One region of the Sphingomonas sp. PvP018 genome, then DNA from elsewhere that is predicted to be linked to it. Evidence: riboswitches for the same ligand, from Rfam matches in the RefSeq annotation. Region 1 holds a riboswitch; each other region holds the start of a gene.

Evidence for each region. Region 1 has a riboswitch for cobalamin ahead of J3A66_RS03200 (DUF1636 domain-containing protein). Riboswitches for the same ligand answer to the same signal wherever they lie in the genome.
Region 2: another riboswitch for cobalamin. It lies ahead of J3A66_RS16310 (HoxN/HupN/NixA family nickel/cobalt transporter); the one in region 1 lies ahead of J3A66_RS03200 (DUF1636 domain-containing protein).
Region 3: another riboswitch for cobalamin. It lies ahead of J3A66_RS14440 (TonB-dependent receptor); the one in region 1 lies ahead of J3A66_RS03200 (DUF1636 domain-containing protein).

The regions. Positions count from the first base shown of each region.
Region 1 is NZ_JAGIOU010000001.1:764,067-766,326, forward strand. It holds gene cobT (nicotinate-nucleotide--dimethylbenzimidazole phosphoribosyltransferase) at 1-952, opposite strand, end outside; gene J3A66_RS03200 (DUF1636 domain-containing protein) at 949-1,365, opposite strand; cobalamin riboswitch at 1,462-1,649, opposite strand; gene J3A66_RS03205 (ABC transporter ATP-binding protein) at 1,671-2,260, opposite strand, start outside.
Region 2 is NZ_JAGIOU010000001.1:3,641,950-3,644,209, forward strand. It holds gene glp (gephyrin-like molybdotransferase Glp) at 1-168, opposite strand, end outside; cobalamin riboswitch at 406-619, shown strand; gene J3A66_RS16310 (HoxN/HupN/NixA family nickel/cobalt transporter) at 846-1,835, shown strand; cobalamin riboswitch at 1,996-2,213, shown strand.
Region 3 is NZ_JAGIOU010000001.1:3,244,796-3,247,055, forward strand. It holds gene J3A66_RS14440 (TonB-dependent receptor) at 1-1,071, opposite strand, end outside; cobalamin riboswitch at 1,239-1,480, opposite strand; gene J3A66_RS14445 (catalase) at 1,699-2,260, shown strand, end outside.

The DNA of each region.
Region 1 (2,260 bases):
AACGGATCACCCCGACCGCAACCGCCGCCCCGCTTCCCTCCCCCAACCGCATCCCAAGCCGCAGTAAAGGCTCGAGATTCAGCGCGCCGAGCAGTAGCTCATGCCCCGGCTCAGCCGAACAATGCCCGGCAATGCAATGCTCTGTGATGCCAGGATACGCCGCCGCAATCGGTGCGATCGCCGCCGACGAAATGAATCCGTCCAGCACCACCGGCACCCCCGCCAGCCGCGCCGCCACCACCGCGCCAGCGATCGCGACGATTTCACGCCCCCCCACCCGCCGCAATGTCTCGAACGGTGTCCGAGGGGAATCATCATGCCGCGCAATCCCCGCCTCGACGACCTTGGTTTTCCGCGCGATTCCCGCCACATCAACCCCCGTCCCCGGGCCAACCCAGTCCGCGGCGGTTCCGCCGTAACTGCGCAGACACAGCGCTGCGGCCGACGTAGAATTCCCGATTCCCATCTCCCCCACGACAAGCATGTCGAGCCCCGGCACGACGACGTCGGCGCCAATGTTGAGTGCGACGAGACACGCGGTTTCGTCCATCGCCGATGCCGTCGTGAAATCCGCCGTAGGGGTTTCCAGATCGATGTCGGCGATGATCAGCTCGAGCCCGACGGCATCCGCCAGCGCATTGATGGCCGCGCCCCCATGGCGGAAATTCTCGACCATCTGTGCGGTCACGGAAACCGGGAAAGCGCTGACCCCGTGCACCGCAACGCCGTGATTTCCGGCGAAAATCGCCGCCCTCGCGCGCTCGAACCGCGGCCGCTCGCGCCCCTGCCAGCCCGCCATGAAGACTGCGAGGTCCTCAAGTCGGCCGAGAGCTCCTGGCGGCTTGGTCAAGTGTGTTTGCCGCAGCGATGCGGCCCCTCGCGCGGCTTCGTCTGCCGCAGGAAGAGCCCCGAGCGCCGCCTCGAACGCCGCGACCGTCGGGAACAGCGTCACTGCGCGACATAGCCGGCGGGGGGCGTCCGGGTGATGAAATGCCCCTTGATCCCCGCAGGCCACTGCCGAAACGGCACCTGCCCCTCCGCACTCTCCGCATGCAGCACGGCGTAATCGAGGATCGCCCGCGCCGCATCCTCGTCGGGCGTGAAGCGCCCCAGCACATAGCCGATCTTCGCGGGCCCGCGAACGTGAATGGTGCAGAAATCCTGACAGGCGAACAGGCACGGCATCGCCTGGACCGCAATCCCGGCATAGCGCGGATCGCTTGCCTGGACCGTCTGCAACGCCGCGACGAGTCTCGCACCGCCGCGCATGCCCTCGGCATCGTCCTTCGCATCGGTGGACGCGCGGCAGGTGCTGCAGGCGACGACGGCCGCACCGTCTTCGGCGGGAACCAGTAGATTCGGCATTGAAACCCCATGACATACGCGCCCGCGGCACAGGCCGCAGGCTGGTTATGTCGTCGCGCGGGTTTACCCCCGTCCGCTCGGCGCACCCTGGCCGGACGAAAGACGACTGCGACGGGCAGGTCTCCTGGCTCACGGGTCACAGCCCTTCGCGCCGCCTTCTCGGGACCGGGATCCCAATGGCATGATGGCACGATGGCTCGCCGCTTACAGTTGCAGGGGCAGCCGGGGTTCTCCCGTTCCCTTTTCATCCCCGTCGCCGGGGAACCTGTCGCGGTCAGAGGGATAGGCCGGGCGAGCGGCCCGGGTCAATCGCCCTGCGCGCTGTCACGCGTCAGCGGTACCACGACCGGTACGCCCTCGATCGATCCGAACCACGCCCGAACACCATAGGTCTCAAGCAGCCGCGCCGGCGTCAGCACTGCCGACGGCGCGCCGTCGGCGACGAGCCGGCCCGCGTCTAGCACGAGGATGCGATCGCAATAGCGTGCGGCGAGCCCCAGATCATGCAGGACGGCGATCACCAGGACACCCCGCGCGGCCTGCGCCCGCAGGATCTCCATGACTGCGATCTGATGCGCGGGATCGAGCGACGCGAGTGGCTCGTCGACGATCAGCGCCGGCGCCTCCACCGCGAGCGCCCTTGCCAGCAGGACGCGGGCCCGCTCGCCCCCCGAAATCTCGGTCGCGACACGTGCCGCAAGCATGGTCACGTCCGCCGCTGCCATCGCACGGGCAATCGCATCACGATCCTGCTGAGAAATGCGCGACAGCGGTGCGAGATGGGGCAAGCGGCCCAGCGCGACGAGACGTTCGACGCTCAGCGGCCAATGAAGACTTTGACCCTGCGGCAGATACGCGACCGTCTGCGCAATCTCGGGTCGCGAGCGCTCCGCCA
Region 2 (2,260 bases), 2.9 Mb from region 1:
GCCGTCCATCGCCGAGAGGTCGGTCGCGGGCTGGGTGCGGCGGGCGAGAATGTCCTCCGCCGCCCAGCGACCCATCGCCGAGCGCAGCGGCACGGTTTCGGCCGGCACGCGCGATGCCATGGCGAAGAGTCGGGACTGGGCTTCGGCGACGGGGACGAGAGGGCGCATGCGGGCTCCGTTCAGCGGGGCGATGAGGGTCTGCGCTGCTCGCACGAATGCCGGGGGGCGGAAAGCGGGCAACGCCGCGACCGGCAGGAGGCCGGTCGGTTATGTGATCAACGTACGAGGTGCGGCAGACGTTGCGGTAAGATGGGACGACATGGCCGGCGTTGCGCCGCACGCAAATCCTGTCGTCAGCGCGGGCAAAACGCGCTAGCCCTGTGGCGCAGGTCCGACGCAAGCCGGATCCGCACAGATCGCGTCGGTGCCCTTCGGGGCTTGAATGGGAATGCGGTGCGGGGTTCGCCCCAAGACCGCAGCTGTCCCTGCAACTGTAAGCGGCGAGCGACACGCACGCGCCCCCGGCGACGGGGGCAGCCACTGGGCTGATGGCCTGGGAAGGTGTGCGTCGAGCCTTGACCCGCGAGCCAGGAGACCTGCCGGCGTCTGGTCGCTCTTGTCCCGGTCCAGGGGGTGGCCGAGGCACGGTGAACGCCGTCTGAGCGACGACCATGCGGCGGGGGCCGCATCGGCGACGCATGCCGGCCGCTCAAGGCGTCCGGTCGGCGCGCGTCCCGGTCGTTCGCGGCAGGCCCCCGTCCTCGTCGGACGCCGGGGATGTGCCAATGACCAAGATCATGACCGGGCGGACTGCCGGTCGTTCGACGCGACACCGGATCGGCTGGATGTTCGCGATGCTGGTGGCGGCCAATATCGCCGCTTGGGGATGGGCGTTCGCGCTGTTCCAGGCGCAGCCGCTGATGCTGGGCACCGCGATGCTCGCCTGGGGGCTGGGGCTGCGGCATGCGGTCGACGCGGATCATATCGCGGCGATCGACAATGTGACGCGCAAGCTGATGCAGGACGGGCAACGGCCGATCGGGGTCGGCTTCTGGTTCGCGGTCGGTCATTCGGCGATCGTCCTGATCGCCGCGGTCGGAATCGCGCTGACCGCGAGCGCGCTGGCGCAGTTCGAGGCGTTCAAGCAGGCGGGCGGGGTGATCGCGACGCTGGTCTCCGCGCTGTTCCTGTTCACGATCGCGGCGATGAACCTGATCATCCTGCGATCGGTGTGGCGGACCTTCGGCCATGTCCGCGGCGGCGGGCGTTATGTCGAGGAGGATCTCGACCTGCTGCTCGGCAATCGCGGGCTGCTCGCGCGGCTGTTCCGGCCGATGTTCCGGCTGGTCACGCGCAGCTGGCACATGGCGCCGCTCGGCTTCCTGTTCGGGCTGGGGTTCGACACCGCGACCGAAGTCGCGATTCTCGGCCTGTCGGCGAGCCAGGCAGCGGACGGGCTGTCGATCGGCACGGTGCTGGTGCTGCCGGTGCTGTTCGCGACGGGCATGGCGCTGGTCGACAGTGCCGACGGGGTGGTGATGCTCGGCGCGTATGAATGGGCGTTCGTGAAGCCGATCCGCAAGCTGTATTACAACATCACGATCACGCTGATCTCGGCGATCGTCGCGATCGCGATCGGCGGGATCGAGACGCTCGCGCTGCTGGCGTCGAAGCTGGGCCTGAGCGGGGGCGTTTGGGACGTCGCCGCGACGCTGGGCGAGAATTTCAACGGGCTGGGCTTTGCGATCATCGCGCTGTTCGTGGCGTGCTGGGTGCTGAGTTTCGCGATCTACCGGTGGAAGCGGTTCGACGAGATCGAGGTGGTGCGGGGGTAACAGGCAGCGTCGTCATCCCGGGCTCGACCCGGAACCTGGAGCCAGACACCGGATCATGCACGGCCCTGGGTCCTGACTTTCGTCAGGATGACGGAGGTCAGGTGCATTGGCACAGTCCCCAAACTCCTCTAAACCCAACCCCGAGGTTTGGTTCTACCGAACCTCAACAGATCGCGCCGGTGCCCTTCGGGGCTTGAATGGGAATGCGGTGCGGGAGCTTTGCCTCCCAATGCCGCGGCTGTCCCTGCAACTGTAAGCGGTGAGCGAGACGCACAGGCCCCCGATGCGGGGGCAGCCACTGGGTCGCAGGACCTGGGAAGGCGTGCATCGAGCTTCGACCCGCGAGCCAGGAGACCTGCCAGCGTCATGGTCGCTCTTGCCTTGATCCAGGGGATGGTCGCGGCACGGTACTCCGTCTGAGCGAC
Region 3 (2,260 bases), 2.5 Mb from region 1:
GTGGACGATGCCGGTCATGTCGGTGCGCAGGATGCCGCCCGGCGTGCCGGTGTTGCCGCTGCCGTTGGCGCAGACGCCGTCCGCGGCGATCCAGCAATAGGTTTCGAGATTGAGCCAGGAGCGTTTGGAGGTGAGGCGATAGGCCTGGTTGCTGACGGTGACCGCATCGCTCGGCGTCCAGTCAACCTGCAGGCTGGTGCGGTTGTCGCGGTATCGGATAGAGCCGTCGCGTGTGTTGTAGTTGCGTTCCCGGATGCGGTCGTTGAGCCGACCGTCGATCAGCGGTGTGCCGAAATAGCGCATCGGCTTCTGGTCGCCATAATCGTCCCGCACGGTGACGACGAGCGTGTCGGTCGGCGCCCAGCGCAGCGTGCCCGACACGGCATGGCTGCGCGACTGGCCGCGATCGACATAGCCGTCCGATCGGCGATAGCTGCCGTCGATGCGGTAAGAGAGGCGCTCGGTGATCGGCCCCCCTGCGCCTGCCGCGAGATGGAAGCTGTCCTGCGAGCCATAGCCGATCTCGCCCTCCACGTGCGTCTGCTGCGTATCGGGTTTGCGCATCACGACATTCACCGCGCCGCCCAGTGCGCCCTGGCCGTAGAGCACCGAGGCCGGGCCGCTCAGGATGTCGATCCGCTCGACCATCCACGGATCGGTCGGAAAGGTGATCGTGCCGGCCGCCGGGAACAGCCTGATGCCGTCGATGAGCTGGAGCACGGATCCCTGACCGCTGAAGCCCCGCGCGGCGAGCGCGGTACCGCCATTGCCGGGATTGCCCGCATTGCTGATGCCCGGTGCGCGGCTCGTCGCGTCGATCACCGACAGGTCGCCGCGCGCGCGGATCGTGGCGCCGTCGATGACCGAGAGCGTCGCGGGGGTCTCGAGCGGCGTAAGGCCCAGGCGGCTGCCGGTCGCATTCGGCGTGGTGAGCGTGTCCTGGGCATGCTGTCCGACGACCAGGATGTCCTTGGTGTCGGGATCCGGCGCGGACTGCGCATGGACTTGTGCTGCGAGGACAGGCGACAGAATAGCCCCCGCGAGCGCGAGGCGAGACAATAGGAACGGCATTACGGTAATCCCCCGGGCGTCTGGCGAACCCGGCAGGGACCTCCCGCGAACGGCCGACATCCGCGCCAGCCGGACGCGATTGCGACCGGCACGCATGCCCGTGCGGTCCCCACCGCACACGTCGTCGCTCGACGGAGTACCGTGCCGCGGCCACCCCCTGGGCCAGGCAAGAGCGACCAGACGCCGGCAGGTCTCCTGGCTCACGGGTCATCACACGATGCACGGCCTTCCCAGGCCCTCATGACGAAACGTCTGGCCCAGTGGCTGCTCCTTCCTTTGCAGGAAGAAGCGAAATGCATCGCGCTCGCCGCTTACAGTTGCAGGGACAGCCTCGGCTTCAGGTGGCAAACCACCCTCACCGCGTTCCCTATTAAGCCCCTTTCGGGGCACCGACGCGATCATGCCGTCCTGCTCGGATCGAACAGGTCAGCGGCGCCGGTCTATCCCGGTCAGGATCGTTCGGCAATCGTCCGGCGAGCGGCGCGATGGCGGCTCGATCGTCCTGCTCGATTGCTGTGATCCAGAAGCTCCGTTTGGCGCGATGCGCGTCCTCGATCAGGAGGCGGCGGTGCCGCACGCTCTGTGCGGGGATGCCACGCTGATGGCATGCAGGATTAAGGGATCGAGATGAAGAACGTGAAGAGCCGTCAGGCTGTGACGGCGATGCTGCTGGCTGCGGCATCGGCGGGTGCCATGATCCAGCCCGTTGCCGCGCAGACGGTGGCACCGGCCGAGACGCAGGCGGAAACCCGCATGACGACTGCGGCGGCTCCGTCCAGCGCCGGCAAGCCCGCGCTGGCGCAGGCCGGTGTGGCCGGCACTGTCGAAGCCAAGGGTGATTCAGCCAGTGCCGCCGCGCCGCAGATGACCCGCGACAATGGTGCGCCGATCGGCGAGAACCGCCACTCGAAGGCGGCGGGCGACCTGGGCCCCGTCCTGCTCGAGGACACGACGCTGATCGAGAAGCTCGCACGCTTCGACCGGGAGCGCGTGCCCGAGCGCGTCGTCCATGCCCGCGGAACCGGTGCCCACGGCGTGTTCACCGCGACCGCGGACATTTCGAGCATCACCGGTGCATCGCTGTTCATGCCCGGCAAGCAGACGCCCGTGTTCGTCCGCTTCTCGACCGTGATCCACCCCTCGGGCAGCCCCGAGGGCATGCGGGATCCGCGCGGCTTTGCGACCAAAT